3 regions of the Streptomyces sp. NPDC002835 genome follow, and region 3 is predicted to be linked to each of the others. Evidence: riboswitches for the same ligand, from Rfam matches in the RefSeq annotation. Region 3 holds a riboswitch; each other region holds the start of a gene.
What was found. Region 3 has a riboswitch for cyclic di-AMP ahead of ACWD01_RS22455 (M23 family metallopeptidase). Riboswitches for the same ligand answer to the same signal wherever they lie in the genome.
Positions count from the first base shown of each region.

Region 1: another riboswitch for cyclic di-AMP. It lies ahead of ACWD01_RS17950 (M23 family metallopeptidase); the one in region 3 lies ahead of ACWD01_RS22455 (M23 family metallopeptidase).
Region 2: another riboswitch for cyclic di-AMP. It lies ahead of ACWD01_RS13325 (transglycosylase family protein); the one in region 3 lies ahead of ACWD01_RS22455 (M23 family metallopeptidase).

Region 1 covers NZ_JBSFUW010000014.1:143,399-153,439, forward strand. The annotation lists gene ACWD01_RS17925 (STM4014 family protein) at 1-1,092, shown strand, start outside; gene ACWD01_RS17930 (STM4013/SEN3800 family hydrolase) at 1,232-2,038, shown strand; gene ACWD01_RS17935 (STM4012 family radical SAM protein) at 2,053-3,429, shown strand; gene ACWD01_RS17940 (STM4011 family radical SAM protein) at 3,438-4,325, shown strand; gene ACWD01_RS17945 (SGNH/GDSL hydrolase family protein) at 4,357-5,148, opposite strand; gene ACWD01_RS17950 (M23 family metallopeptidase) at 5,319-6,272, opposite strand; cyclic di-AMP (ydaO/yuaA leader) riboswitch at 6,275-6,433, opposite strand; gene ACWD01_RS17955 (alpha-galactosidase) at 6,736-8,850, opposite strand; gene ACWD01_RS17960 (tyrosine-protein phosphatase) at 9,057-9,869, shown strand; gene ACWD01_RS17965 (DUF6126 family protein) at 9,915-10,041, opposite strand, start outside.
Region 2 covers NZ_JBSFUW010000010.1:13,411-23,451, forward strand. The annotation lists gene ACWD01_RS13305 (Ppx/GppA phosphatase family protein) at 1-906, opposite strand, end outside; gene ACWD01_RS13310 (DUF501 domain-containing protein) at 903-1,454, opposite strand; gene ACWD01_RS13315 (FtsB family cell division protein) at 1,495-1,974, opposite strand; gene eno (phosphopyruvate hydratase) at 2,119-3,411, opposite strand; gene ACWD01_RS13325 (transglycosylase family protein) at 3,728-4,414, opposite strand; cyclic di-AMP (ydaO/yuaA leader) riboswitch at 4,421-4,607, opposite strand; gene ACWD01_RS13330 (transglycosylase family protein) at 4,878-5,867, opposite strand; gene ACWD01_RS13335 (cytochrome P450 family protein) at 6,017-7,270, opposite strand; gene ACWD01_RS13340 (nucleoside triphosphate pyrophosphohydrolase) at 7,267-8,253, opposite strand; gene ACWD01_RS13345 (SurA N-terminal domain-containing protein) at 8,277-8,927, opposite strand; gene ACWD01_RS13350 (GtrA family protein) at 9,122-9,550, opposite strand; gene ACWD01_RS13355 (class I SAM-dependent methyltransferase) at 9,779-10,041, shown strand, end outside.
Region 3 covers NZ_JBSFUW010000021.1:49,992-60,032, forward strand. The annotation lists gene ACWD01_RS22435 (DUF5998 family protein) at 1-260, opposite strand, end outside; gene ACWD01_RS22440 (GNAT family N-acetyltransferase) at 297-3,590, opposite strand; gene ACWD01_RS22445 (HPr family phosphocarrier protein) at 3,757-4,038, shown strand; gene ACWD01_RS22450 (GntR family transcriptional regulator) at 4,237-4,914, opposite strand; gene ACWD01_RS22455 (M23 family metallopeptidase) at 5,151-5,933, opposite strand; cyclic di-AMP (ydaO/yuaA leader) riboswitch at 5,947-6,108, opposite strand; gene ACWD01_RS22460 (M16 family metallopeptidase) at 6,349-7,716, opposite strand; gene ACWD01_RS22465 (M16 family metallopeptidase) at 7,734-9,083, opposite strand; gene ACWD01_RS22470 (DNA gyrase/topoisomerase IV subunit A) at 9,328-10,041, shown strand, end outside.

The DNA of each region.
Region 1 (10,041 bases), on a different contig from region 3:
CGGGTCACGTTGTTCCAGGACGCGATGCGTGCCGCGGGGCTGCCCGCGGCGCGTGTGGTGTCGTGGCTCGATGTGCTGGGCGGCCGGGCGGAGTTCCGGCCGGGCGAGCTGGTGCGGATCGACTCGCCGGGCGAGGACGCCGAGGTGGACCGGGCCTTGCGCGGGGCGGACGACCCGACCCGGGTGGAGGGCACCCGGCTCTGGTACGAGCGGTTCACCGCGGCCGTCCGTGAGATCGGGGTTCTCGCCGGGGCCGGTGGGGCGACGCTGCTCGACGATCCGGCCCAGTTGGCCGTGCTGTTCGACAAGCGCCTGTGCCACGGGGGCCTGTCGGCGGCGGGCGTTCCGGTGCCCGAGTCGCCGACGTCCGGCGCCGGTGCGCCCGAGGTCCGCGGCTGGGACGACGTGTGCGCGCTGCAGGCCGCGACCGGGCTGCGCCGGGTGTTCGTCAAGCTCGCGCACGGCTCGTCCGCCTCCGGGGTGCTGGCCCTGGAGACCGCGAGCCGGGGCCGGGTGCAGGCGACCACCTCGGTGGAACGGGACGCGCGGGGGCGGCTCTTCAACTCCCTGCGGGTCCGGCGCTACAGCGGCGAACGCGAGGTCGCCCCCCTGATCGACGCCCTCGCCCCGGACGGTCTGCACATCGAGCGCTGGGTGCCGAAGGCGTCGCAGGACGGCCGGGTCGCCGATCTCCGGGTGGTGGTGGTCGCGGGCCGGGCCACCCACGCGGTGGTGCGTACCAGCCGCTCCCCCATGACCAATCTCCATCTGGGCGGCGGGCGCGGCGATCTGGCGGCCGCCCGGGCGGCCACGGAGGCGGCCGGCGGGAGCTGGGCGGAGACGCTCGCGGTCTGCGAGCGGGCCGCGGAACGGTTCCCCGGAATGTCGCGCGTCGGCGTCGACCTGCTGCCGGGGCGGGGCTGGCGGCGTTTCTCCGTCGGGGAGGTCAATGCCTTCGGCGACCTGCTGCCGCGGCTGACCGGCCTGCCCGGGAGCGGCGCGGAGAGCCTGGACACCTATGCGGCGCAGGTCGCCGCCGTACTGAGCGGGACACTGAGCGGGACGAGGAACGAGCACCGTGCACATGCCTGACCACGACACACCCACCGACACCGCCGACCACGCAGCCGGCGACACCGGCCACGACACCGCCCCCGCCATCGAGGCCGCCGCCATCGAGGCCGCCGCCGTCAAGGCCGCCGCCGTCAAGGCCGCCGCCGAGCCGCCCGACATGAACGAGGTCGTCGGGCGGGACGACCTGCTGCTCGTCACGCTCGACACCCTGCGCTACGACGTCGCCGCCGAGCTGGCGGCCGAGGGCCGCATCCCGAACCTGGCCCGTCATCTGCCCGGTGGCGTCTGGGAGAAGAGGCACGCGCCCGGCAGCTTCACCTACGCCTCCCACCAGGCGATGTTCGCGGGTTTCCTGCCCACGCCCGCGGTGCAGGGCCCGCACCCGAGGCTGTTCGCCTCCCGGTTCGCGGGCAGCGAGACGACCGCCGGCCGCACCTTCGTCTTCGACAGCCCCGATCTGGTCTCCGCGCTCGCGGACTCCGGCTACCGCACGGTGTGCATCGGCGGTGTCGGATTCTTCAACAAGCAGGGCCCGTTGGGTTCGGTGCTGCCGGGGCTGTTCGACGAGAGCCACTGGGAGCCCGAGTTCGGGGTCGCCTCGCCGACGTCCTTCGAGGCGCAGGTGCGGCGCGCCGAGCAGGTGGTCGCCTCGCTGCCGGCCGAGCGCCGGCTGTTCCTGTTCGTCAATGTGCCGTCGCTGCACCAGCCGAACTGGTTCCATCTGCCGGGCGCGACCGACGCCGACGGCGACTCCCGTGCGACACACGCCGCGGCCCTGGAGTACGTGGACCGGCACATCGGCCGGCTGTTCGCCGCCGCCAGCAGCCGCCGCCGGTGCTTCGCGATCGTCTGCTCCGACCACGGCACCGCCTACGGCGACGGCGGCTTCACCGGCCACCGGCTCGGCCATGAGGCCGTCTGGACGGTCCCCTACGCCCACTTCTTCCTCGAGGCCACCGCATGAGCACCATGAGCGACATGAGCACGACAAACACACCAAGCACCGCGGCCCCGCGCCCGTACCAGAGCTACGTCTACGCCTATCCGCACAAAACGGCCTACCGCCCGCTCGACCGGAACCGGCCCACGCTGCGCGAGCTGTGGGCGAACGAGCCGAAGGACGCGCTCTCGCTCTATCTGCACATCCCGTTCTGCGAGGTGCGCTGCGGCTTCTGCAACCTGTTCACCAGGATCGGCGCTCCCGACGAGCTGACCGGGCGCTATCTGGACGCCCTCGACCGCCAGGCGACCGCCGTGCGCGAGGCCCTCGGGGACGGCTCGTCCGTCCGCTTCGCGGCGGCAGCGTTCGGCGGCGGCACACCGACCTTCCTGACCGCCGGTGAGCTGGAGCGGCTCTGCGACATCGCGGAGAAGCGGATGGGCGCGGACCTGGCGGCGGTGCCGCTCTCCGTCGAGACGTCCCCGTCGACGGCGACGGCCGACCGGCTGGCCGTGCTCGCGGGGCGCGGCACGACCCGCGTCAGCATCGGCGTGCAGAGTTTCGTCGACGCGGAGGCGCGCGCCGCGGTGCGCCCACAGCGCCGCGCGGACGTGGACGCGGCCCTCGGCCGGATCCGGGACGCCCGGATACCCGTCCTCAACATCGACCTCATCTACGGCATCGACGGCCAGACCGAGCGCAGCTGGCTCTCCTCGCTGGACGCCGCCCTCGGCTGGGAGCCGGAGGAGCTGTATCTGTATCCGCTGTACGTGCGGCCGCTCACCGGTCTCGGCCGGCTGAGCGCCGGCGCGGACGGGGACGCGCACGCGGCCTGGGACCTCGCCTGGGACGAGCAGCGGCTGCGGCTGTACCGCGCAGGCCGCGACCACCTGCTCGCCCACGGCTACGAGCAGGTGTCCATGCGCATGTTCCGCCGCGCCGATGCGCCGCAGTCCGCCGCCGACGACCACGCCTGCCAGACGGACGGCATGATCGGTCTGGGCTGCGGCGCCCGTTCCTACACCTCGTCCCTGCACTACTCCTTCGACTACGCCGTCGGCATGGGCGAGATACGCGGCATCATCGACGACTTCACGACCACAGAGGACTTCTCCCACCCGGAGGTGGGCCGGTGGGTCGACGGGGACGAGGCGCGCCGCCGCCATCTTCTCCAGTCGCTGCTCCAGGCCGAGGGGATGGAAGTGGCCGGTTACCGGGAGCGGTTCGGCGCCGCGCCCGCCGACGACTTCCCCGTGGAGCTGGAGCGGTTCGCCGCCCTCGGCTGGCTGGACCCGGCCGCCGCCCCGGGCCGGCTGCGGCTGTCGCCGGAGGGCCTGGCCCACTCGGACGCCCTGGGCCCGGAGCTGTTCTCACCCGCGGTGCGCGCCGCCATGGCCGCGTACGAGCCGAAGTGACCGGGCCCATGGACCTGACCGTGCTGTACCGGGGCCCGCTGGCGTCCTGCGACTACGACTGCCCGTACTGCCCGTTCGCGAAGCGGCGCGACAGCCGCGAGCAGTTGCGCGCCGACCGCGCGGCGCTGGAGCGGTTCACGGCCTGGGCCGCCGCGCAGCGGGACGACCGGCTGTCGGTGCTGTTCACCCCGTGGGGCGAGGGGCTGGTGCGCTCCTGGTACCGGAAGGCGCTGACCGAGCTGTCGCGGCTGCCGCACATCCGCCGGGTGGCGATCCAGACGAATCTCAGCGGCCGCACCGACTGGGTGGCGGACGCGGACCCGGCGAAGCTCGCGCTGTGGTGCACCTATCACCCGGGACAGACTCCTTACGACCGGTTCGTTGGCAAATGCCGGGATCTGATCCGGCGGGAGATCCGGTTCAGCGTGGGCATCGTCGGCTTCCCCGCCCATCTCGCGGAGGCGCGCCGGCTCCGCGCCGAGCTGCCTGCGCACGTCTACCTCTGGGTGAACGCGCCCGAGGGGCACGAACTCTCCGACGCCGAGGCCGACGCCTGGACCGAGCTGGACCCGCTCTTCCCGTTCAGCCGCCGTCCGCACCGATCCGCCGGGCTGCCGTGCCGCACCGGCGAGTCGGTGGTCTCGGTGGACGGCGACGGGACGGTCCGCCGCTGCCACTTCGTCCCCGCCGAACTGGGCAACCTCTACGACGGTTCGTACCGCCGGGCGCTGCGCCCCCGCGCCTGCCCGCTCGCCGTGTGCGACTGCCACATCGGCTATGTCCACCTGGAGACGCTGCCGCTGTACGACGTCTTCGCGGGCGGCGTCCTCGAACGGATCCCCGCCCCGGCCGCACTCGACCGGACCCCCGCCCGGACCCCCGCTGACCTCCCCTGACCTCCCCGTCATCCGCCGTCCTCCGCCGCCCTCAGAGCGGCAGCAGGTCCGGGCGCTTGGCCTCGACGTGGTCGCCGGAGCTCTCGCCGCGCAGCCGTCGTCCGATCCAGGGCGCCAGGTACTCGCGCGCCCATTGGATGTCGTCCCTGCGCACCTCCAGCGCCCCGCGCGGGGGCAGCGGCGGCCACGGCTGGTCGGGGTCGGCGGGCACGTCGAGTCCGAGGACCTGTGCCGCGCGGAGCGCGACCCGGGTGTGCCCCTCGGGCGACAGGTGCAGCCGGTCGGCGTCCCAGGCCCGCCGGTCCTGGACGGACTTGAGCGACCACAGGTCCAGCACCGGGCAGTCGTACCGGTCGGCGATGGCCCGCACATGCGCCGTGTACGTGGCGATCTTGCCGCGCAGATGGCGCAGGACGGGCACGTTCCGGGTGTCGAAGCCGGTCGTCACCATGACCGTGCCGACCGAGGCCGTGAGGTCGGCGACGGCCCGCTCGAAGCGTTCGGCCACGTCGTCCGGGTCGGAGCCCGGGCGGATGATGTCGTTGCCGCCGGCGCAGAAGGTGACGAGGTCGGGCGCGAGCTCCCGGGCCCTCGGCACCTGCTCGTCGACGATCTGGTCGAGGAGCCGCCCGCGCACGGCGAGGTTGGCGTAGCGGAAGCTGTGCTCCGGCCTTCGGTCGGCGAGCAGGACCGCGAAACGGTCCGCCCACCCGACGAAGCCGCCGTCGGGCCCCGGGTCGCCCACGCCCTCGGTGAAGCTGTCACCGATCGCCGCGTACGACCCGAATGCGCCACTGTTCTCTGTTCTCGAATCGTCTGCCACAAGGGCACATCTTTCCTTTATGGATGTGACCTACGCGACCGTAAGGAGGGGTTGACGGGGGGTGATCTTTACCACCCGTCAGTTTCCGGCGGGCCGGAATACGCGGAAGTCCCCGCTCCGCCAGGACGGAACGGGGATTTCCGGAATTGCCGGACGGTGGGCCGCACGGGTCAGAGGGAGACGCCGTGCTCCCGCAGGTAGGCCAGCGGGTCGATGTCCGAGCCGTAGGACGGGCCGGTGCGGACCTCGAAGTGCAGGTGCGGGCCGGAGGAGTTGCCGGTGGAACCGGACAGGCCGATCTGCTGCCCGCCGCTCACGGACTGTCCGCCGGAGACGGCCAGGGAGGAGAGGTGGGCGTACTGGGAGTAGGTGCCGTCCGTGTGCTGGATGACGACCTCGTTGCCGTACGCGCCGCTCCAGCCGGCGGAGACGACGGTGCCCGCACCGACGGCCTTGACGGAGCTGCCGGTCGGGGCGGCGAAGTCGACGCCGGTGTGGTAACCGCTGGACCACATCGCGCCGGAGGCGCGGTACGGCGTGGTGACGGCCGCGTCGACCGGGGCGCTGAAGCCGGACGCGGACGCCGGGGCCGCGGCCTCCTTCGCGGGAGCCGGCTTCGCGGGCGCCTTCTTCGCCGGGGCCTGGGCCTGCGGAGCGGCGGCCCGCGAGTCGTCGCGCGACGGGCGCGGCTTGGACTCGGCGCGGGGCTCGGGGTCGTTCTTCGCCTTGGACTTGGCGCCGATCGTCAGCTCCAGACCCGGGTGGATCAGCGACGGGTCGGAGCCGATGGCGCGGCGGTTGTCGTTGAAGAGCTGCTTCCAGCCGCCGCGGACGCTCTGCTCTTCGGCGATCTTCGACAGGTAGTCGCCGGCGACGACGGTGTACGTCTTCGGGGCCTTCTTGGCGGCCGGCAGCGCCGACTCGGCGAGGGCCGGGGCGGCCAGCGCCGGGGCGGCGGCCTGCTGGGGTGCGGCGACCGGTGCCGCCGCCGGGGCGGGGGCCGCGGTGGCGGTCGTGGCGCCGATCAGCGGGAGCGCGATGACGGCGCCGCCCGTGCCGGCGACGACGAAGCCGCGGGTGAACGGGTTGAACTTGGGACGACGGTGCTTACCCTTCGCGGGCATGGCGCATTCCTCTCCGGCGCCTACGAGGTGAGCTGTCGGGTTCGGGCTGGAGATGCCCGGTCGCACTGCTTGTACGACTTCACCCCAAGCCGTCCGGTTTTCCCGGAATCGGCGTACTACCTGGGTCCCCCGCTCCTGCCACACGTGGGTGGGTTCGAATTCCGGGCGGCGGCAGGATTAGGCGTTCCGTCCGGATTGAGCGTGACCGTAGGCGAGTCGGGCAGTCGTGGACAAGCGAGGATTTTCCACGATCAATGCAGAGCCCGATATCACCGGGGATTTCCGGTCACCCTCCGTGGACGACGGTCCTTCAATTGCCTTGCCGGTTACGGAATTGGCCCGCCGGTCCCGGCCACACAACGTCACGAATATGACGCTGCTCACCAGCCGGGGACCATCTCCCCCGCTTACGGGGCACGTTATGCCGAACCAGCCAATTCGGACAGAAGAAGCATTTGGCCATCTAGTGCCGCACTACGACCGCGGTCCACGCCCGCCTGAGCCGGATCACGGTGGCGTCCATGTCACCCTTCAGTCCGGTGTGCAGTCCGTGGTGCAGCAGCACCGCGCCCCGATGGACCGCTCCGGTGTCCACGCACGCGTAGGCGGCGGCCGGGTCGAGGCCGCGCAGCCGGAGCGCCGGCGGCCGCTCGCCGTACCGCTGCGCCTCGAGCAGCGCGAGCACGACCGTCTCGTCGCCCCGGACGTACTGCACGGCGCTCAGCCCGCCCTCCGGGGCCCGCAGCCGGTACAGCTCCCCGTGCTGGACGAGCGGCCTGATCTCCTTGTAGAGCCGGATCCAGTCAGCCGCCTCCGACAGTTCCGCCTCGCTCCACTGTGCGAGGTCTCCCCCGACGCCCAGTACCCCGGCCATGGCGCTGACGAAGCGGAAGCGCAGACTGCTCCGGCGGCCGTTGAGCTGGGCGTTGGGGCTGTCGGTCACCCAGGCCGCCATGACCCGGGCCGGGTGCAGCTGGCTGAAGCCGTGCTGGACGGCGAGCCGGTCCAGCGGGTCCGTGTTGTCCGAGGTCCACACCTGGTCGGTGCGGCCGAGGACCCCGAGGTCGATCCGGCCGCCGCCGCCGGAGCAGGACTCGAAGGCGACGCCCGGATGCGCGGCCCGCAGCCGGTCCAGCAGGGCGTAGAAGCCCTCGACGTGCCCGGTCCACAGCTTCTGCGGATACGGCTCCCCCGGCCAGCCCGCGTCGGTGAAGCAGCGGTTGAAGTCCCACTTCACATAGTCGACGGGCGCGCCGGACAGCAGGGCGTCGAGCTGCTTCCACAGATGCTCCCGGACGTCCTCGCGCGCGAGATTCAGTACGAGCTGGTTGCGGAATTCGGTGCGCGTGCGTCCCGGATGGTGCTGCACCCAGTCGGGGTGGGCGCGGTAGAGGTCGCTGTCCGCGTTGACCATCTCGGGCTCCACCCAGATCCCGAACCGCATGCCGAGACCGTGGACTTCGCGGGCGAGCGGCGCGAGGCCGCCGGGGAAGCGGTCCGGGTTCGGCGTCCAGTCGCCGAGTCCGGCGCGGTCGCTGGTGCGCCGCCCGAACCAGGCGTCGTCCACGACGAAAAGCTCGACGCCGATCCCCGCGGCCAGCCGGGCGAGGGCCAGCTGCTGCTGCTCCGAGATGTCGAAGCCGGTGGCCTCCCAGGAGTTGTAGAGCACCGGACGCGCCTCCTGGGCGCCGGGGATCACATGGGCGAGCTGCCAGGCGTGCCACGCCCTGCTGGCGCCGCCGAACCCGCCGTCGCTCCACAGCCCCGCGAAGACGGGCGAGGTGTAGGTCTCCCCCGGCGCGAGCAGTACCAGCCCGGAGTCGTCGTGACCGGCCCCGCCGGTGATCTGTACGCATTTGTCCGGGAGCTGCTGTACGGCGATCCGCCACGATCCGGACCAGCCGAGGGCGCAGCCGTACACCTCGCCGCGCTCCTCGGTGGCGCCTTCCGCGTCCAGGGCCACCCAGGGCAGGTGCTGGTGGCCGGTGTGGCCGCGCCGGCTGCCGATGATCTTCTCGCCGTAGCTGATCTCGGAACGGACCAGCCGGGACTCGGCGGCCCAGCGGCCGTGCAGCTGGGAGAGCCGCCATGCGTCCCGGTGCGGCAGCGTCCAGGCGGCGGCGTCGGCCCGGAGCAGTTCGAGGTCCGGCCCGGCGCCGTCGTGGGCGACGGTGGTCCAGCGCTCGATCACGTCGGAGTCGTCGCGCATCCGGTAGTGCAGCGTCAGGCCGAGGCCGACCTGTGCGTCGGTGAAGCGCAGCCGCAGCTCGTCGTCCTCCGCGGCCCAGCCGGCGAAGGCCCATTCGGTGCCGCGCACGGACTCGGTTCGGACCGACAGCGCGGGGCGGACGAACCGGGGGCCGCCCTCGACGGGGTACTCCTCGCGCCCGTCGAGCTGGGACTCGAACGGCCAGTACGGCGGCGGCCCTTGCGCCGCCAGCGCCTCGGCGTCGGCGGCCGTGATGCGGGCGCCCCAGTGGAGATGGACGAGCTCGTCGGCGTCGGTGAGATGGAATGCGTAGCTGCTCGCGGGCCCGGAGAGGATCCACGTACGCCCGTCGCTCAGGTTCTCGATCATCTCGCCCCTCAGATACTCACAGTCCCACACAGACTCGAACATCATCGGCCGTGCGGGGCGCCCGGGGCAACGCCGGGAAGTAGGGAGTCTCACCAACGCCCGCCAACAGTGGACAAGATGATTGCCCGATGAATGCGTGTCGTATGGTCGAAGGCCGCGCCGTCGTCGGCGAGCAGCGCCGGCCACCGCCCCCCGAAGGAGTCCACGTGACGCAGCAGCTGCCGCAGACGACCTCGTCAGAGCCCGAACTGTCCGGGGTGCGCAACTTCCGCGACGTGGGCGGACTGCCGACCGTGGACGGACGGCGGGTGCGGTCCGGCAGGCTGTTCCGCAGCGGGCACCTGGCGCACGCGACCGAGACCGACACGGCGTTCCTGTCGTCCCTCGGCCTCCACACGATCTTCGACTTCCGCAACGCCGCCGACCAGCGGCTGGAGGGGCCGGATGTCGAGCTCCCCGGCGTGCGCAATGTGAATCTGCCGCTGAGCGACCCGGCGGACGGGGCCGAGTTCTGGAAGATGGTCCGCGACGGCAACCTGGACCAGCTGAAGGCCATCCTCGCCGACGGCAAGGGCGCCGGTCGCATGATCGACTCGTACCGGATGATCATCACGGAGCGGACGGCGGAGCACAGCCGGGTGCTGCACGCCCTTGCCGAGGACAGCGTCCCGGCCCTGATGCACTGCGCCGCGGGCAAGGACCGGGCCGGCCTGTCGATAGCCGTCTCCCTCCTCGCCGTCGGGGTGGAGCGGGACGCCATCGAGGCGGACTACCTCAAGTCCAACGACCCGCACCGACGTTACAAGATCCGGCGCGGCGACGGCTCGCCCGACGCGATGTCCCCCGAGGTGATGGAGCTGCTCAGCCCGCTCTTCGACGCCCGCGCCGAGTATCTGGCCGCGGCGTTCGACGCCATCGAGCAGACCTGGGTCACGACGGAGCGCTATCTCGCCGAGGGCCTGCGGCTCGCCCCCGAGACGCGCGAGCGCCTGCGGGATCGGCTTGTCGAGCAGGGCTGAGCCGAGGGCTGCGGTTCCTGCCGGGGGCCACTGGTTCGGCCGGGGCTACTGGTTCTGGCCGCCGACCAGGAAGAGTAGATAGAGGAAGCCCGCGATGACGTGGCCCGCGATCAGATAGACGAAGAGCCGGATCACCAGCCCGCGGGGGAACCGCTCCTCACGCGGGCTGTCG
Region 2 (10,041 bases), on a different contig from region 3:
GCCGTCGAGGATGTCGTGTTCGCTCACGACCACCTCGCGGGCGCCGATGCGCCGCATGACCGTGCGCAGCACCAGCGCCCCGGCCGCGATGACGTCGACGCGGCCGGGGTGCATCACGCCGATCGCCGCGCGCTCGTCGTGCGTGGAGTTCAGCAGCATGGTGGTGACCTCCTCGACCTGCTCGCAGGAGATCCGCGAGTGATGGATGGCCGCGGAGTCGTACGCGTCGAGGCCGAGCGCGATCCCGGCGACCGTGGTCACCGAGCCGGCGAGCCCGACGAGCGTGTGGGCCTCGCGGATGGGCACGGTCTTCTCGACCTCGTCGAGCGCCGCCTCGATGTCCGCGGTGATCGCGGCGACCTGCTCCGGCGTCGCCGGGCTGTCCGGCGCGTGCCGCTCGGTCATCCGTACGCAGCCGATGTCGACGGACCGGGCGGCGCCGGCGTGCTCCTCGCCGACGACGAACTCGGTGGAGCCGCCGCCGATGTCGACCACCAGATAGGGCTTGGCGATGTCGGAGCGGCCGTCGAGGGACTTCGTGGCACCGGTGAAGGAGAACTCGGCCTCCTGGTCGCCGCTGATCACCTCCGGCTCCACACCGAGGATGCCGAGCACACCGGCGACGAACTCGTCCCGGTTCTCGGCGTCCCGGGACGCGGACGTGGCGACGAAGCGCAGGCGCCGCGCGCCGTGCTCCTTGATCACGGCGGCGTACTCGCGGCAGGCGGCGAAGGTGCGCTCCAGCGCCTCGGGAGCGAGCCGGCCGGTGCGGTCGACGTCCTGGCCGAGGCGGACGATCGTCATCCGGCGGTCGAGGTCGACGAGAGCGCCGGTGGCGGTGTCGACGTCCGCGACGAGCAGGCGGATGGAGTTGGTGCCGCAGTCGACGGCGGCGACGCGGGTCATTCGGCGGCGTCCTCTCCCTGTCCGCCCGACGTCCCGCACGGGGTCACGCAGGGGCCCTTCGCCCACCACTCGGGCAGCATCGCGATCGCCTCGTCGCCCAGCGGGTTCACCCCGGGGCCGGCCGCCAGCGAGTGGCCGACCAGGACGTGCAGGCACTTCACCCGGTCCGGCATGCCGCCCGCGCTGGGGAAGCCCTCCAGGACCTCGATGGCATCACGGCGGGCGATGTAGTCCTCGTGGGCGGCCCGGTACGCGGCGGCCAGTTCCGGGTCGGCCGCCAGGCGTTCGGTCATCTCCTTCATGACGCCGTTCGCCTCGAGCGTGCCGATCGCGGAGGCGGCCCGCGGACACGTCAGGTAGTACAGCGTCGGGAAGGGGGTGCCGTCGGGAAGCCGCGGCGCGGTCTCGACGACGTCGGGCTGCCCGCAGGGGCAGCGGTGCGCGATCGAGCGCAGACCTCGCGGCGGCCGGCCGAGCTGCTCCTTGAACGCGGCGACGTCCGCGTCCGTGGGCTCGGTGGGTTCGGTGGTGGGAGGAGGGGTTTCCATGCCTGCCTTGTTCGGTGACTGCTACTGCTGCCGGGTGCTGCTACTGCTGCGGACCGTCGGCGCTGTCCACGCCGTTCCATACGTTCGAGTACCACGGCCGGTCGGCCGCGCCGCTCTCTTCGCGCTCCCGCTCCGCGGCCTCGGGGTCGATCATGGTGAATCCGGTCTCCCCCGGGAGCACGTAGTGCAGATGCTCGCGGGCTAGCCGCCGGATGTACATGTCGTCCTGGAGGCGCGCCTTCTCGTCCTTGAGCTGCTCGACCTGTGCGCGCGCCTCGTCCATGAGGCGTTCCTGCTCGGCGATGTCCGCCCGCTGGGAGACGTACTGGCGCATCGGGTAGGCGAGCGCCACGACGAGCGAGCAGACGACGAGGGCGAGGAAGGCCGCGCGGCCGGTGAGCCGGGAGCGGCGGGCCTGGCGGCGGTTCTGGGAGCGGTAGACGCGGGCGGCGGTCTGCTCGCCGAGCAGCCGCAGCCTGGTCGCGGTGGAGAACCTGTCCGCTTCCGGCCTGCGCGCCATCCCACTCGCCTCCCCTTCACACGCCGACGTCCCCGGACACGGTACGGGACCGCGGCCGGGGACGTACGTACGACAGGGCGTCAGCCGGTGATCAGCCGGTGATCACCGGTGGCCCGGCGACGCTCGGCGTCGCTCGTGCGGTGCTCAGTCCTCGTACTTGAACCGCGGGAACGCGCTGCGGCCCGCGTACACCGCCGCGTCGTCGAGGATCTCCTCGATGCGCAGCAGCTGGTTGTACTTGGCGACGCGCTCGGAGCGGGCCGGGGCGCCGGTCTTGATCTGGCCGCAGTTGGTGGCGACGGCCAGGTCGGCGATGGTGACGTCCTCGGTCTCGCCGGAGCGGTGGGACATCATGCACTTGAAGCCGCTGCGCTGGGCGAGCTCGACGGCGTCGAGGGTCTCGGTCAGCGAGCCGATCTGGTTGACCTTGACGAGCAGCGCGTTCGCGGCGTTCTCGTCGATGCCGCGGGCCAGGCGCTCCGGGTTGGTGACGAAGAGGTCGTCGCCGACGATCTGGACCTTGGTGCCCAGCTTCTCGGTGAGGACCTTCCAGCCGTCCCAGTCGTCCTCGAACAGCGGGTCCTCGATGGAGACCAGCGGGTACGAGGCGGCGAGCTCCTCGTAGTACTCGGTCATCTCGGCGGCCGAGCGGGACTTGCCCTCGAACTCGTACGAGCCGTCCTTGTAGAACTCGGACGCGGCGACGTCGAGCGCGAGCGCGATGTCCTTGCCCGGGGTGTAGCCGGCCTCCTTGATGGCCTCGAGGATGAGGTCGAGGGCGGCGCGGTTGGAGTCGAGGTTCGGCGCGAAGCCGCCCTCGTCGCCGAGGCCGGTGGACAGGCCCTTCTGCTTCAGGACCTTCTTGAGGGTGTGGTAGACCTCGGTGCCCCAGCGCAGCGCCTCGGAGAACGACTCGGCGCCGATCGGCGCGATCATGAACTCCTGGATGTCCACGTTGGAGTCGGCGTGCGAGCCGCCGTTCAGGATGTTCATCATCGGAACGGGCAGCAGGTGCGCGTTCGGGCCGCCCAGGTAGCGGAAGAGCGGCAGGTCGGAGGCCTCAGAGGCGGCGTGCGCGACGGCGAGGGAGACGCCGAGGATGGCGTTGGCGCCGAGCGAGGACTTGTCCGGGGTGGCGTCCAGGTCGAACATCGCCTGGTCGATCAGGCGCTGCTCGGTGGCGTCGTAGCCGACGAGCTCCGGGCCGATCTGCTCGATGACGGCGAGGACGGCCTTCTCGACGCCCTTGCCCTGGTAGCGGTTCTGGTCACCGTCGCGGAGCTCGAGAGCCTCGAACGCACCGGTGGAGGCGCCGGACGGAACTGCAGCACGACCCGTGCTGCCGTCGTCGAGGCCAACCTCGACCTCGACCGTGGGGTTGCCTCGGGAGTCCAGGATTTCCCGGGCTACGACGACGTCGATGGACGGCACGAGCATCTCCTTCTGGGATGTGACGCGAGAAAAGTGCAGAGGTCTGCTTGGCCTTGCGGCAAGAGCCTAACCGCCCCGGCGGCAAAGGCCCGGCCGATGCCCGCCCCCTGGGACGAAAAAGGGCATCAAGCCCCTTGCGACCGGACAAACGGGACGGTTCCTACCTGCGGGTAACCGGCGCCCCGGGGCGGACTCGCCCCAGCAACGGACCGAGCCCCGGCCCGGCGCGTACGGGGGAAGGCGCGCCGGACCGGGGTGCTCGGGTCCCGTCCGACGGACGGGTGCCTCCCACGACCGCCGGACCGTGGGAGGCAGGTGCGGGTCAGCGCAGGTGGAGCTGCTGGCCCGGGTGGATCACGTCGGCGTCCTCGACGATGTCCTTGTTCAGCTCGAACAGCTTCTCCCAGCCGCCCTCGACCTTCTCGGCCTGCGCGATCTTGCTGAGGGTGTCGCCGGCCTCGACCTTGTACTCGCCGTCGCCCTTCTTGAAGCCCTTGGCCTGCGGAGCGGCGGCGGGCTTCTCGGCCTTCGGGGCCGGGGCGGGGGCCTCGGTGCGCTCGGAGCGCGTGGTGGGCGCCTCGGAGCGCTCCTGGGACGGCTGCGCGGGCGCGGCCTCGGCGGAGCCGCCGCCGTAGGAGGCACCGGACAGGCCGACGCCGCAGCTCGGCCAGGCGCCCTTGCCCTGGCCGGCCAGGACCTTCTCGGCTATCTCGATCTGCTGGGCCTTGGACGCCTGGTCGGCGGTCGAGGCGTACGCGGTGCCGCCGTACGCGGCCCAGGTGGAGGCGGAGAACTGCAGGCCGCCGTAGTAGCCGTTGCCCGTGTTGATGGACCAGTTGCCGCCGGACTCGCACTGGGCGACGGCGTCCCACTCGGAGGCGGTGGCGGCGGAGGCGGAGGTCGCGCCGAGAACCGGGGCGGCGATGGCGGCGCCGGCGACACCGGCGAGCGCGACGAGACGGGTGACCTTCGACGGGCGGCGGTGCTTGGCCTTGTCGGAAGAACGCAGCATGGAACTTCTCCTCACCGACGCCTACGAGGTGAGCTGTCGGGTTCGGGCCTGTGAGTTGCCCGGCCGCACGTCCGTGGGACGTGCGGGCTTCACCCCCAGCCGGCTCCGGTCCGCCGGATCTCTCGATCCGGGCGAACGGCCCCGGCGCTTACCTTGGGTCCCCCGCTCCTGCCTTCGGCGCTCTGAGCGACGACTGTTCCCCTCGACCGACGGCAGGATTCGGCGTATCGGTCGACGGGGCCCGCGGTGGCGAGCGGTTCAGACCGTAGACACAGGACTCCCCGATGTTCAAAGTCGAACATCGGGGAGAAAACGCCCGAACCGACCACCCGAAGATGTCCGTTTTCGCAGGTGAGGGGCGGAGTGGCCGAGTTCATGGGGCGTTGCGCCCTAGTTGGGACAAAGAGACCCTTGTCTCACCGGAACGAAGCGGACAGAAGCCCATGAACCGTCGTGTGAACTAGCGCTGACCCAGGCTCAGGTCGAGGCTCTGACCGGGCAGGATGAGGTCCGGGTCGGACCCGACCGTCTCCTCGTTCGCCTCGTAGAGGGCCGGCCACCCGCCGGGCACCTCCTCCGCGGCGGCGATGTCGCACAGATTGTCGCCGGGCTGAACGGTGTACGAGCCCGGGGCGGTTGCCCCGACGTCGCCCTTGCGGCCCGCGCTGTCGCCCCGTGAGGCGTGGCGGCCGTCCTCGCGGGCGCCGTCCGAACCGCCGGTGGCGGACTCGTCGCCCGGCGCACCGCGGTGCTTGCCGGTGCCGGTCGACGCCTCGCCGGACGGGGCCGCCTCTGTGGCGTCGTCCGTGGGCACCGTGCGGGTGTCGTCGTCCCCGGTCGCCGGCCGGTCGGTCGCGTCGCCGGAGGGCGTGCCCGCGTCACGGGTGTCCGGCGCGCCGGATTCGCCCGTGGCGTCCGAGTCGTCCGCCGAGCCCTCGGCGGGCTTGTCGCCCGCCGGGTCGGTCGGCTCGAGGACGTCGAGGGAACCGGACGTGTCGGGCGACGGCTCACCGTCCGGCGCGTCGCTCTGCTTCGGCAGCGGCAGGATGCCCGGGTCGACGCCGGTGTCCGCGCCGTCGTCCTGGAGCCCGGCGAGCGGACCGCAGGCGGGCCAGGCGCCAGGGCCCTGGGCGGCGAGGACCTTCTCCGCGACCGCTATCTGCTGCGAGCGGCTCGCGAGGTCGGCGCTCGGCGCGTAGGCGGTGCCGCCGTACGCGGCCCAGGTCTCCTGCGAGAACTGCAGCCCGCCGTAGTAGCCGTTGCCGAAGTCGGCGCTCCACGCCCCGCCGCTCTCGCACTCCGCGACGCGGTCCCAGGTGTTCGCGTCGGCCGCGGACGCCGAGCCCGCGCCGAGCAGCGGGATCGCGATGGCCGAACCGGTCACCCCTGCCGCGACGATGAGGGCCGGAGCCTGGCGGGGTCGGCGGTGTCGTCCGTTCCCGGAGAGCATGCGGTTGCCTTTCGCGTGACAGCTGTGAATCCTGCGGCCTGCTGATGCCTGCCGAGTGACGGTGAACGTAGTCGCATTCGAACGTGAGTCACAAGTCGATGCAGCAGAGATCACGTGAAAGTCACAGACTTGACGTAGCGTCAGCTTGTTTACACCGTGAACTCAACGGGCAGAGTGCGCAATCCGCGCATGATGAGACCCCCACGCCACCGCAAATCGGCCGGATCTCCCGCAAGCCGCAAGTCCGGCATTCTGCGGAGCAGGGTGGCCAGCGCGGTCTGCCCCTCGAGCCGGGCGAGCGGGGCGCCGAGGCAGTAGTGGATGCCGTGGCCGTACCCCAGATGCTGGTTGTCGGTCCGGGACAGATCGAGGGTGTCCGGGGCGTCGAAGCGTGCCGGGTCGCGGTCGGCGGCCGCGAGGACGACGAGTACGGGGTCGCCCGCCGCGATCCGCTGCCCGCCGACGGTGAGCGGCTCCGTGGCGAACCGCCAGGTCGCCAGCTCCACCGGCCCGTCGTAGCGCAGCAGTTCCTCCACGCCGGTCGCCAGCAGGCCGCTGTCCCCGGACGCCAGCGACGCCTGGAGGCGCTCACGCTGCTCGGGGTGGCGCAGCAGCGCGTAGACGCCGTTGCCGATGAGATTGACGGTGGTCTCGAAGCCCGCGAAGAGGAGGATGAAGGCCATCGCCGCGGCCTCGTTCTCGGTGAGGTGCTCGCCGTGGTCGGACGCCTTGATGAGCCCCGAGATGAGGTCGTCCCCCGGCTCCTCCCTTTTACGGTGGATCAGTTCGGCCAGGTAGCCGCGCATCTTCTTCACCGAGCGGGCGACGCCGCCGCGCGGGCCGCCGCCGTGCCGGATCATCATTCCGGCCCAGTCGCGGAAGTCGTCCTGGTCCTCGGGCGGGACGCCGAGCATGTCGCAGATGGCGTAGATGGGCAGCGGGAACGCGAACTCGTGGATGAGGTCCGCCTCACCCTTCTCCGCGCTGTGCTGTTTTTCAAAGATGTCGTCGATGAGCCGGTCCGTCAGCTCCTGCACCCGCGGCGCGAACTCGGCCACCCGGCGCGGCGTGAACGCCTTGGAGACCAGCCGGCGCAGCCGGGTGTGGTCCGGCGGGTCGATGTTCAGCAGATGCGTCATCAACTCGGCCTTGCGTTCGCCCGGGATGCCCGTCTTGCCCTTGGCGTGCTCGGGCTCGGCGTGATGCGCCGGGTTCTTCGACAGCCGCTGGTCGGCGAGCGCCTGCCGGGCGTCCGCGTAACGGGTGACCAGCCATGCCTCGACCCCGCTGGGCAGCCGGGTCCGGTGCACGGGCGAGTGCTCGCGCAGCCAGGCGTAGGCGGGGTACGGGTCGGTGGCGAACTCCCAGGTGAAGAGCTCGGGCGCGGTGTTCGGGTCGTTCACCCCTCGACGTTACCGGGCCGGCCCTCCGCCGCCCGGATCGCGTCCCGGTAGGCCCGGGCCGCCGCCCGCAGCGCCGCCTCCGGGTCGACGCCGTCCGCCTCCGCGCGTACGGCCAGCGCCAGCAGCTCGTAGCCCACGCCCGCTCCGGCCGGGAGCTCCACGTCGAGGCCGGCCGTACGGACCCGGGACGCGAGCTTCGCCGCCAGCGCGAGACCCGGCTGACCGAGCGGCACGCCGTCGGTCACCGATTCGCGCTGCTTCTCGACCGCCTTGGTCCGCAGCCAGTGCGCCTTGACCTCCTCGGTCGTCGAGGCGGTCTCCTCGCCGAAGACGTGCGGGTGCCGGTGGATCAGCTTCTCCACGATCGTGCCGGCGACGTCGTCCACCGAGAACGGCTCGTCCGCGTGCTCCTCGGCGATGCGCGCGTGGAAGACGACCTGGAGCAGTACGTCCCCCAGTTCCTCGCGCAGCTCGTCCCGGTCGCCGTCCTCGATGGCCTCGACGAGCTCGTACGCCTCCTCGATGCCGTACTTGGCCAGGCCCTTGTGGGTCTGCCTCGAGGACCAGGGGCACTCGCGGCGGATCCGGTCCATGACCTCCACGAGGTCCAGCAGCCGCGCGCCGGGCAGGTCGTACGCGCCGGGCAGCAGCTCCAGGTCGGGCATCGTCAGGCGGCCGGAGCCGCCGAGGCGGGCCAGGCCGTCGGTCAGGGCCGTCTCCCCCTCGCCGGACGCCAGCACGACGACGGTGCGGCCGCCGGCCGCGCAGTACTCCACCAGCTCCTCCGCGGCCGGCGCGGCGTACTCGACGGTGACGCCCGCCTCCCGCAGATACGCCAGCTGCCGGTGCGCCGGGTCGGCGCACAGCACCCGGTCCGCGGCGTGCAGCGTCTGCCACGCCGGCCAGGACAGCAGCCCCGGCGCGACGCGGTGGCTGGCGGTGAGCAGGACGATACGGCCGGCGGCGGATGCTTCGGTGGTCACACCCCCGAACCTACCGCCCGGCCCTACGCGCCCGTCTCGACGGGCTCCTGGGCCCCGGACACCTCGGTGATCCAGGGCGCCCGGTACGTGCCGAGCTCGAGCTTCTTGTCGTCCCAGGTGCCGTAACGCGGGTTCACGTCGATGTCCAGGGACTTCGCCGCGGCGGAGAACGTCTCGTTCAGCTTCTGCTGGCCCTCGGGGCTGTTCGCCGCGCCGAGGGCCGTGGCGATCTTGCCGACCAGAACGTCGCGGCGCACGGCGTCGTCGACCTGGTCCGGGGCGACACCGCGCTGCTGCAGATACATGGCGACGAGCTGGTCCTCGCCCCCGGCCTGCCGCACGAGCGCCTCCCGCCCGTCCTGGATCTCCTTGCGGCTGACGCTCACCCCGGCGTCGTCGGCGGCGCGCTGCACGACCCGGTCGACGATCAGGTCGTACAGCTTGGCGCGGCCGAGCTGCCCGGTGTCCTTGATCATCTGCTCCGCCTGCGGCGAGTCCTGCTGCGCCTCACGCACGTCCCGGACCTTCGCCTGGACTGCGGACACCTCGATCCGCTGCCCGCCGACCACGGCGGCGGCGCCGGGGTGTGACTGATCGCCGCAGGCGGCGAGAAGCGGCACGCCGGCGACGAGCGCGGCGGAGAGAATGAGCGCGGTACGACGACGGCGGTGCAAAGGAGCCTCCCGTGGCGAGATTGTGCATCGGTGCACAAGCCTTGCGGTGATCGATGTTAGGCAGTCCACGTGGCGTGGGCCACTGATTCGCCGAACGATTCGCCAAACGGTCGGGATGCGGCGCTCTGCGGGGGGTCTCCCCCGGAGCGGTGGCCTCAGCAGACCCTCGAACGAGTCGGGTCCTGATGCCCGCGTCAGCCGGTCGAAGCCCGCTCCGGTTTCGGTTCCGGTTCCGGAGCGGGTGCGGTGGCGCGGTCGGGGCGGAGCATGATCGTGCGGGAGACGACGAAGGTGACCGGGATCGCGGCGGCTGCCGCGACGAGCGGCGCGTACGTGCTGTCGAAGCCGCCCATGCCCACCAGCAGGTACACCCCGGTCGTGGTCACCACGAAGTTCGCCGCGTTGGTCAGCGGGAACAGCAGGAACTTCCGCAGCGTCGGCCGGGTGCGGTACGTGAAGTACGACGTCAGGAAAAACGATCCGACCATGCTGAGCAGGAAGGCGGCCACGTGCGCCGCCACGTACGGCAGCACGGTCAGCAGCGCCAGATAGAGGCCGTAGTACGTCCCGGTGTTCACCACCCCGACCAGGGCGAATCTGACGATCTGGCCGCGTACCGTCATTGCCCTGCCCGTCCCCCGCGCACCAGTTCCGCTCGCCGACGTCCGCGACGGCCGCCCTGAACAGGGTGACACACCCGGGCCGTCCGCCCGTTCGGCCGGGCCGCGAGGGCGGCGGTCACGGACGCGAGCACTGTCACCGTTCCCGTCACCGTCGCGACACCAAGACTTCATCTGCCCAGCATTGGCACTTGGTGGGCTGCCGGGTTGTTCCCGCGTACGTTCCCGGGCATGGCCATTCTCCGCAACCGTCTGACCAAGCGCGCTCTGCGTCCCGCCCTCACCGTGTTCGAGCAGCGCGTCAGGAGAGGTGTGCAGCGGGACCTCGACGCCCTGCGGCAGGAGGTGGCCGAGATGCGGAAGCAGCAGTACGCGGCCGGGCTGCTGCTCGACAGCACCGGCCGGGGAACCAGCCGGGCGCCGGCCGCCCACCAGGTCGACCGGCTGGTGAAGGAGGTCAAGGACGTCAGCGGCAGCGCCCACTCCCGCCGCAG
Region 3 (10,041 bases):
GCGTACGGCGTCGGGGAGCTGGAGTCGGCGGCCTGCTCGTCGGTGTGGCTGACGATGAACCGGTTCGCCGTCAGGACGAGGACCGTGACATGGCGGCGGACCTCGTTCGCGTCGAACGTGGTCTCCTGGTGCACCAGAAACGACGCGATGGGCTCGCCGCCGACGGCGGCCTCCACCGCCTCTGCCACGAGTGCCGGGTAGTAGCCGCTGCGCTCGATCGCCGCGCGCAGCCCCTGGGTCGTCGTACCGGTCTTCGCCATGCGGTCCATCCTACGGGCCCCGGAAGGCGCCGGTGCTCAGTAGCTGGGGAGCCTGCGGGGGCCCAGATCGCTGCGGGGCGGGGGCGGCGCGAGCCGCACGGACGCGTCCAGGACGCTGAGGCCGTGCTGGGCGACGACGACGGGCTCGAGGCTGACCCCGACCACTTCGGGGTGGTCGTCGACCAGCCGCGACACGCGCAGCAGCAGCTCCTCCAGCGCGGCCGTGTCGACCGGCGCGGAGCCACGCCAGCCGAACAGCAGCGGCGCGGTGCGGACGGTGCGGATCAGCTCGGCCGCGTCCCGGTCGGTGGCCGGGACCAGCCGGTGGGCCGTGTCGCCGAGCAGCTCGGACGCCGCACCGGCCAGCCCGAACGAGAGCACGGCCCCGACCGCCGGATCGATCGCGGCGCGCACGACGGTGTCCACGCCGCGCGGCACCATGGCCTGCACCACGGGCTGCAGCTCGGCGGGCTTGCCGAGCAGGTCCGTGAGCTCGCGGTACGCCTGGCGGAGCTGGGTCTCGTCCGCCAGATCGAGCCGTACGCCGCCGAGATCGGCGCGATGGCGCAGGTGGGGAGCGGTCGTCTTCAGTGCGACCGGGTAGCCGAGGCGCGCGGCCGCCTGCACGGCGGCGCCGGGGTCGGGCGCGGGGAGGGTGGGCCGCACATGGATGCCGTAGCGCGCGAGCAGCGTGTGCGCGTCGGCGGCGTCGAGCGCGAACCCCCTCCGGTCCGCCGCTTTTGCGAGCGTCCGCTCGATCTGCGCGGCGGCCCCCGACTCGTCGATGTCCTCGTACTGAGGCACCCGCCCCGGCTCGGCTGCCTGCCGTCGCCACTGCCCGTACTTCACGGCCTCGGCAAGCGCCCGCACGGCCCGCTCGGCGGCGGGATACGCGGGAATCCGCCGGGTGTCCCTGCGGGACGGGGCGGGCCCGGCGGAGCCGGGGGCGTCGGGAGCGGGTGCACTGGGCCCCGGCGCCGGGGCGGCGGTGCCGGACTGCGCGGCGCGGCTGGGGGCGGGCGGGGCTACGCCACCCGGCGCAGGAGCGCCTGCGGCGGAGCCGGGGCCCATGGCGGCGGGACCGCTGCCGGCAGCCTGCGCGGCGTCGGCCGACGTAACCGGGGCACGGGCGGGCCCCTCCGGGGCAGCGCCCGTGCCAGCGGGGGCGTCCGACGGTGAACCATCAGTGCCCGCCGGCCCGCCCCCGGCCGCACCACCCCGACCGGGCGCACCCTGGCCAGGGCCGTCACCGGCGGAGCCGGTGCCTGTGGCGGCGGGGCCGCCAGGACCCGAAACCGGGACAGCCGCGCCGTCGGGGCTGCCCGAAGGCGAAAGACCAGTGCCCGCCGACCGGCCGTCGGCCGCACCACCCCGACCGGGGGCACCCGGGCCCAGCCCGGCCGCAGCCGGGTCCGGGGCCAGGGCAGCCCCGGTCCCGGCCTGGCCCGCGCCCCCGGCCGCGGGCGGGGCCGTGCTGGAGGCGGCGGCCAGGGCGTCGGCCAGGGCGCCCATTTCTACGTGGACCACCGCCACCGGCTTCGCCGGCGCCGTGGCCGAGGCCGAGCGGAGGGCCGTGGCGAGGACCTCGCCGTCGCCGGATTCCGTGACGCCGTTCTCCCCGACCCACGGGATCGCCGTGACGATCACCGCGTCGCACGCGTCGTCCACCAGCGCCTGCGCGAGCGCCGCGCGGAAGTCTGCGGGCGTGGCCGCCGTCGTGAGGTCGCGCGGCGGGAGCGGGCGCAGCCCTTCCGCGAGGCAGGCGTCGTAGGTGAGCAGCCCGAGGGACTCGGAGTTGCCGAGGATCGCGACCCGCGGCCCCCTCGGCAGCGGCTGCCCGGCCAGCATGAGGCCCGCGTCGACGAGTTCGGTGACCGTGTCGACGCGGATCACGCCCGCCTGCCGCAGCAGCGCCCCGACGGTGGCGTCGGGGATACGGGTGAAGGGCACGGCGTGCCCGGGCGGCGCGCTGCCGCTGTGCCGCGCGCCCTTGACGACGACGACCGGCTTGACCGCGGCCGTGCGCCGCGCGAGGCGGGTGAACTTGCGCGGGTTGCCGATGGACTCCAGGTACATCAGGACGACGTCGGTGTCGGGGTCCTCGTGCCAGTACTGGAGGAAGTCGTTGCCGGACACGTCCGCCCGGTTCCCGGACGAGATGAAGGAGGACACGCCCGCGCCGCGCCGGTGCAGTCCGGACAGCAGGGCGATGCCGATCGCGCCGGACTGGGTGAACAGCCCGATCCGGCCGGGTGCCGGGGCCTCCGGCGCGAGGGAGGCGTTGAGCCGGACGGCGTCCGAGGTGCTGATGATGCCGAACGAGTTGGGCCCGATGATCCGCATCCCGTACGAGCGCGCCTGCCGCACCAGTTCGCGCTGCCGCTCCCGGCCGGCCGGGCCGCTCTCCGCGTAGCCGGCGCTCAGCACGACGAGACCCTGGACGCCGTGCTCGCCGCAGTCGGTGACGGCCTCCGGCACGCGTTCGGCCGGGACGGCGACGATCGCCAGGTCGACGGGCTCGCCGATGTCGCCGACCGAGCGGACCGCCGGCACGCCGTCGATCTCGCCGCGTCCCTCCGGGAACGCGCGGTTCACCGCGTACACCCGACCGGTGAAGCCCGCTCCGAGGAGGTTGCGCAGCGCGGTGCGGCCGACGCCGCCGGGCAGCCGGCCGGCTCCGACGACGGCGATGGAGCCGGGGGCGAGCAGCCGTTGGACCGAGCGTGCCTCGGCGCGCTGTTCGCGGCCGCGCTGCACGGCGACGGACTCCGCCGTCGGTTCGAGGTCGAGGGTCAGATGGACGGACCCGTCCTCGAAGCTGCGCCGCTGGGTGTATCCCGCGTCCCGGAAGACCTTGATCATCTTGGAGTTGGCCGGCAGCACCTCCGCGGCGAACCTCCGGATGCCGCGCTCCCTGGCGACCGCCGCGATGTGTTCGAGCAGGGCGGACGCGACGCCGCGCCCCTGGTGGGCGTCCTGGACGAGGAAGGCGACCTCGGCCTCGTCGGCGGGGGCGCTCGCGGGGCGGCCCTGCGCGTTGATCCGGTCGTAGCGGACGGTGGCGATGAACTCGCCGCCGACCGTGACCGCGAGCCCGACCCGGTCCACGTAGTCGTGGTGGGTGAAGCGGTGGACGTCCTTGGCGGACAGCCGCGGGTAGGGGGCGAAGAAGCGGTAGTACTTCGACTCGTCGGAGACCTGCTCGTAGAAGCTGACCAGCCGGTCGGCGTCCTCGGTCGTGATGGGCCTGATCCGGGCGGTGCCGCCGTCGCGCAGCACCACGTCTGCTTCCCAGTGAGCCGGGTAGGCGTGCTCCTGCGAGGTCTGCATGGTGCAAAGCCTACGGCGCGGCGCAGCGGTCGCGCCGCCGGTTGCCGGCGGGCAGTCTGAGGAGGCCGCACGGGCGGTCCGGCACCGCCTCGGACCGGTCGGAGGGCACGCCGGAACACATGAGAGACTGGTCTAGACAACCCGCTAAGACTTGAAGGGCAACACCATGGCTGAGCGCCGCGTCAATGTCGGCTGGGCCGAGGGCCTTCACGCCCGCCCCGCGTCCATCTTCGTCCGTGCCGCGACGGCTGCCGGCGTCCCCGTGACGATCGCCAAGGCCGACGGCAACCCGGTCAACGCCGCCTCCATGCTCGCCGTGCTCGGCCTGGGCGCGCAGGGCGGCGAGGAGATCGTCCTCGCCTCCGACGCGGACGGCGCCGAGGCCGCCCTGGACCGTCTGGCCAAGCTGGTCGCCGAGGGTCTCGACGAGCTTCCCGAGACGGTCTGAGCCGAGTCCCCCTCAGTTCAGTACGACAGAACCGCGGTGCCCCGATACGGGGGCGCCGCGGTTCTGCATTCCCGGGACCACCGCTTTCCCGGAACCGCCCACGCGCTTTCCGCGAGCACCACGAATTCACGGACGCCGTCGGGAAAAGGAAATCCATAAAAGAAGCAGCACCGCACCACTTTTTATATACGCCGTCTGTTAATTCCGGCCGCTCGTGGTGTTTACGGGATGTTGCGAAGTCCTCACCCGCACGGTGCGCCGCAGCCGGTGCGCCCCGGCGGACCGCTCCGCGTGCAGCGCCGTCAGCGCCCGCGCCCGCTCGGCGTCACCGCGCGCCACGGCGTCGACGATCGCCCCGCGCTCGGCCCATGCCTCGACCGGCGCGGCCGGCTGCTCCACCGCGTACATCCAGGCGATCTTGTGCCGCAACTGGGTGAGCAGCGCGGTCAGTCCGGGGCTGCCGCAGGACTGGGCGAGCGTCTCGTGGAACCAGTTGCCGAGGGAGCGCAGATCCTCGCCCTGACCCCGGCGTGCCCGCTCCTGCCCCAGCCTGACCAGGCCTCGAAGCACCTTGAGGTGTGCCTCGGTACGGCGCTGTGCGGCTCGGGCCGCCCCCAGGGGCTCCAGCAGCATGCGGACCTCCAGGAGGTCGGCGGCCTCCTGCTCCGTGGGCTCGGCGACGCAGGCGCCCGCGTGCCGCCGGGTGACGACGAACCCCTCCGACTCCAGGGTGCGCAGCGCTTCGCGCACCGGGACCCGGGAGACCCCGTAGCGGCGGGCGAGCTGCTCCTCGGTGAGCCGGCTGCCGCGTTCGAAGACACCGGAGACGATGTCGTCGCGGATCGCCGTGCATACCGAGTGCGCGGGAATACGCATGACCGAACCTCCGCCTTGATCCGAGCGAAACGCAGCCGTTGGACGTGTCTTCCCGTGACTCTATTGCAATGTGCGCCGTTTTCCGACGGCGGCCGGGAAACCATGGAAATCTCTTGGCACGCACGGCAATCGCGGAATGGCGGAAACGGCACGGAATAGGCCGAAGGCCCCCGGCGGGAAGCCGGGGGCCTTGCGAGCGGGTGCGACGGGCGGGCCGCACGGCGGGGACGCCGGGGTCAGACGGCGACGCCGTGCGAGCGCAGGTAGGCGACCGGGTCGATGTCGGAGCCGTACTCGGCCGTGGTCCGCGCCTCGAAGTGCAGGTGCGGCCCGGTCGAGTTGCCGGTCGAGCCGGAGAGCCCGATCTGCTGGCCGGGCGTGACCTGCTGGCCGGCGAAGACGCCGATGGACGCCAGGTGGCCGTACTGCGTGTAGGTGCCGTCGTTCATCCGGATCACGACGCTGTTGCCGTACGCGCCGTCCCAGCCGGCCTCGACGACGGTGCCGGAGCCCACGGACACGACGGAACTGCCGGACGGGGCGCGGAAGTCGACGCCGGAGTGGGAGCCGGAGGACCACAGGGCGCCGCCGGTCTTGTAGCCGGTGGTCACGAAGGAGCCGGCGATGGGGAGCTGGAAGGAGTTCAGCCGCCGGCGCTCGGCCTCACGGGCGGCGCGCTCCTCGGCCTCGCGGGCCTCCTTGGCGCGCGCCTCCGCCTTGCGCTTGGCCTCCGCCGCGGCCTTCTCCCGCGCACGGGCCTGGGCGGCGGCCTCCTCGGCCTCCTGCTTCTGCGCGGCGGCCTGGTCGGCTATCTCGTCGGCGAGCGAGCCCATGGTGATGATCTGGGTGAGGCCGGTGTCCTCGGCGGAGAGGGCGGAAGCGTCTGCGGCGAGAGCCGGGGAGGCGAGGGTTCCGACGACGCCGGTGGTGGCGAGTGCGGCGGCGCCGGCCAGTTTCGCGCTCCTGCGCGTCAGGCGGCTCGGGGCACGATGCTTCCCGGTGGCACGGGTGAACGCCATGGAGAGGCTGATCCTTTCCTTCCTTCTCGCCTACCGGGTTAGCTGACGGGTTCGGAGCAGGAAGGTCTCCTACGGGCGCCTCCGCTCGGGCGAAGGTGTCCGATTCACCCCAGGGACTGATTGGGTCCCCGGCTCCCCAGGCTCGCGCCTGACGGGGACTCGGCGATGACTGCCCGACGCCGCGGGCGCGACGATCTTCAGACGAACAGCCGGACCGACGCTAGGCATCTCGTCCGTCAATCGCCAAACGGACAGCCCGTTTTGTAGCGCATGCCACAGGGCAGACAGGCAACCTCTCCCGCAAAACGGGCATACGACGGAACCCCGGCAAACGATCCGAAGCCGGGGTTCCGCTTGTCTGCGCCTGACGGGCGATCCGCCGGTTTCGGCCTGCTGCCCGATCGGCGGCTTCCGTTCAGCCCGTGACAACCCTCACTTCGCCGATGCCGAGCGCCTTGACGGGTTCGGCGATCTGCGACGCGTCGCCGACGAGCACCGTGACAAGCCGGTCCACCGGGAAGGCGTTGACCACGGCCGCGGTCGCCTCCACCGTGCCGGTCTCCGCCAGCCGTACGTACAACTGGGCCTGGTAGTCGTCCGGGAGGTGCTGCTCGACCTGGTCGGCCAGGGTGCCCGCGACGGAGGCCGCCGTCTCGTACTTCAGCGGGGCGACGCCCACCAGGTTCTGCACGGCGACGTCACGTTCGGCGTCGGTGAGGCCCTCGGCCGCGAGCGTGCGGAGCACCTTCCACAGGTCGTCCAGCGCGGGGCCGGTGTTGGGCGTGTCCACCGAGCCGCTGATGGCGAGCATGGCCGCGCCCGAGCCGTCCGGCGCGGAGAGCAGCACCTGTCCGAAGGCCCGTACGCCGTAGGTGTAGCCCTTCTCCTCGCGCAGTACGCGGTCGAGGCGGGAGGTGAGGGTGCCGCCGAGGCAGTACGTGCCGAGCACCTGGGCGGGCCAGACACGGTCGTGACGGTCGGCTCCGACCCGGCCGACGAGCACCTGGGTCTGCACGGCCCCGGGACGGTCCACGACGATCACGCGGCCGGTGTCGTCGGCGGTGATCGCGGGCACCGGGTGCGGGGCGGCCTTGTCGCCCGTCCAGGTGCCGAGCGAGTCGCCGAGCACGGCGTCCAGGTCGACGCCGGTGAGGTCGCCGACGATCACGGCGGTCGCCGTCGCGGGGCGCACATGGGCCTCGAAGAAGGCGCGCACGGCCGCGGCGTCGATACGGGCCACCGTCTCCTCGGTGCCCTGGCGGGGGCGCGAGACGCGCAGCGCGGCCGGGAAGAGCTCCTTGGAGAGCTGCTTGGCGGCACGGCGGCCCGGGTTCGCCGTCTCGTGCGGGATCTCGTCGAGGCGGTTGCGGACCAGCCGCTCGACCTCGCTCTCCGCGAAGGCGGGGGTCCGCAGCGCCTCGGCGAGCAGACCGAGCGCCTTGGGGAGCCGGGAGACCGGGACCTCCAGCGACACCCGGACCCCGGGGTGGTCGGCGTGGGCGTCCAGGGTGGCGCCGCAGCGCTCCAGTTCGGCGGCGAACTCCTCCGCGGAGTGCTTGTCGGTGCCCTCCGACAGGGCGCGCGCCATGATCGTGGCGACGCCGTCGAGGCCCTCGGGCTCGGCGTCCAGCGGGGCGTCGAGGCAGACCTCGACCGCCACCACCTGCTGGCCGGGCCGGTGGCAGCGCAGCACCGTCAGGCCGTTGTCGAGCGTGCCGCGCTCGGGGGCCGGGAAGGCCCAGGGCCGGGCGGTGCCCGGGGCCGGCTGCGGATGGAAGTCCATGGTCACGGCAGCGTCGCTCACTGGTCCGTCCCTTCGTGCTCGTGTCCGTCGGCCGCTTCGGTCTCTTCCGCGGCGACAGGTTCGTAGACCAGCACCGCCCTGTTCTCGGGGTGCAGACGCGCCTTCGCGACCGCCCGCACCTCCTCCGCGGTGATGTCGAGCACCCGCGTGACGGCGCTGAGCGCCAGCTGCGGGTCGCCGAACAGCACCGCGTAGCGGCAGAGTTCGTCGGCGCGGCCCGACACCGTGCCGAGCCGGTCCAGCCACTCGCGCTCGAGCTGGGCCTGGGCCCGCTCCATCTCCTCCGCCGTCGGGCCCTCGGCGGCGAAGCGCGCCAGCTCCTCGTCGACGGCCGCCTCGATCCCGGGGACCTCGACGCCGCCGGAGGTCTTGACGTCCAGCCAGCCCATCGACGGGGCGCCGGCCAGCCGCAGCAGGCCGAACCCGGCCGCGACGGCGGTCCGGTCGCGGCGCACCAGGCGGTTGTGGAGCCGGGAGGACTCCCCGCCGCCGAGGACGGTCAGCGCCAGGTCCGCGGCGTCGCACTCGCGGGTGCCGTCGTGCGGCAGGCGGTAGGCGGCCATCAGGGCGCGGGCCGGGACCTCTTCGACGACCTCCTCGCGGAGCTGGGCGCCGATGTTCTCCGGCAGGGTGCCGTCACGGGGCGGCTGCTTGCCGTCGTGAGACGGGATGGACCCGAAGTACTTCTCGATCCAGGCGAGCGTCTGCTCGGGGTCGATGTCGCCGACGACCGACAGCACCGCGTTGTTCGGCGCGTAGTACGTGCGGAAGAAGGCACGGGCGTCCTCGAGGGTCGCCGCGTCCAGGTCGGCCATCGAGCCGATCGGGGTGTGGTGGTAGGGGTGGCCCTCCGGGTAGACGAGGGAGGTCAGCTTCTCGAACGCGGTGCCGTAGGGCACGTTGTCGTACCGCTGGCGGCGCTCGTTCTTGACGACGTCGCGCTGGTTCTCCATCGACTCGTCGTCGAGGGCGGTCAGGAGCGAGCCCATGCGGTCGGCCTCGAGCCAGAGCGCCAGCTCCAGCTGGTGGGTGGGCATCGTCTCGAAGTAGTTGGTCCGCTCGAAGCTGGTGGTGCCGTTCAGCGAGCCGCCGGCTCCCTGCACGAGCTCGAAGTGGCCGTTCCCCTTCACCTGCGCCGAGCCCTGGAACATCAAGTGCTCGAAGAGGTGGGCGAGTCCTGTACGGCCCTTGACCTCGTGGCGTGAACCGACGTCGTACCAGAGGCAGACCGCGGCGACCGGGGTCAGGTGGTCCTCGGAGAGCACCACGCGCAGGCCATTCGCCAGGCGGTGCTCGGTCGCTGTCAGGCCGCCGGAACCGGCCTGCGCTGTGGCCGTGTGACCCATGGGCATGTACGTCCCTTCGATCGCGAAAACGTGAAAGTGCTGCCAGACCTGCCACTGTATGCAAGCGTGCCGACACCTGGCGAAGTTCCCGGGCCCGGTATCCGCGTTCTTCCCCCCTGCCGGAGCGCCGCGTTCCGCCCCCGGCGCGGTGCGGAACACGGGTCGCGGTCGGCGTTGTCAGCGGGACGGTCCACAATGGTCGGCGTCAGACGCCCACCTGGTACGTGAAGGAGCAGCAGCCGCGATGGCCCGCCGCAGCACGAAGACCCCACCGCCGGACGACTTCGAGGAGAGGATCCTCGACATCGACGTGGTGGACGAAATGCAGGGCTCCTTCCTCGAGTACGCGTACTCGGTGATCTACTCCCGGGCCCTGCCGGACGCACGCGACGGCATGAAGCCGGTGCACCGCCGCATCGTCTACCAGATGAACGAGATGGGACTGCGTCCCGACCGCGGCTATGTGAAGTGCGCCCGCGTCGTCGGCGAGGTCATGGGAAAGCTGCACCCGCACGGTGACGCGTCGATCTACGACGCCCTCGTGCGCATGGCGCAGCCGTTCTCCATGCGCCTCCCACTGGTCGACGGCCACGGCAACTTCGGCTCGCTGGGCAACGACGACCCGCCCGCCGCCATGCGGTACACCGAGTGCCGGATGGCCGACGCCACCAGCCTGATGACCGAGTCGATCGACGAGGACACGGTCGACTTCCAGTCCAACTACGACGGCCAGGAGCGTGAGCCCGTCGCGCTGCCCGCCGCCTATCCGAACCTGCTGGTCAACGGCGCGTCCGGGATCGCGGTCGGCATGGCGACCAATATGCCTCCGCACAATCTGGGCGAGGTCGTGGCCGCGGCGCGTCACCTCATCCGGTATCCCGGCGCGGACCTCGAGACGCTGATGCGCCATGTGCCGGGCCCCGACCTGCCGACCGGCGGCCGCATCGTCGGCCTGAGC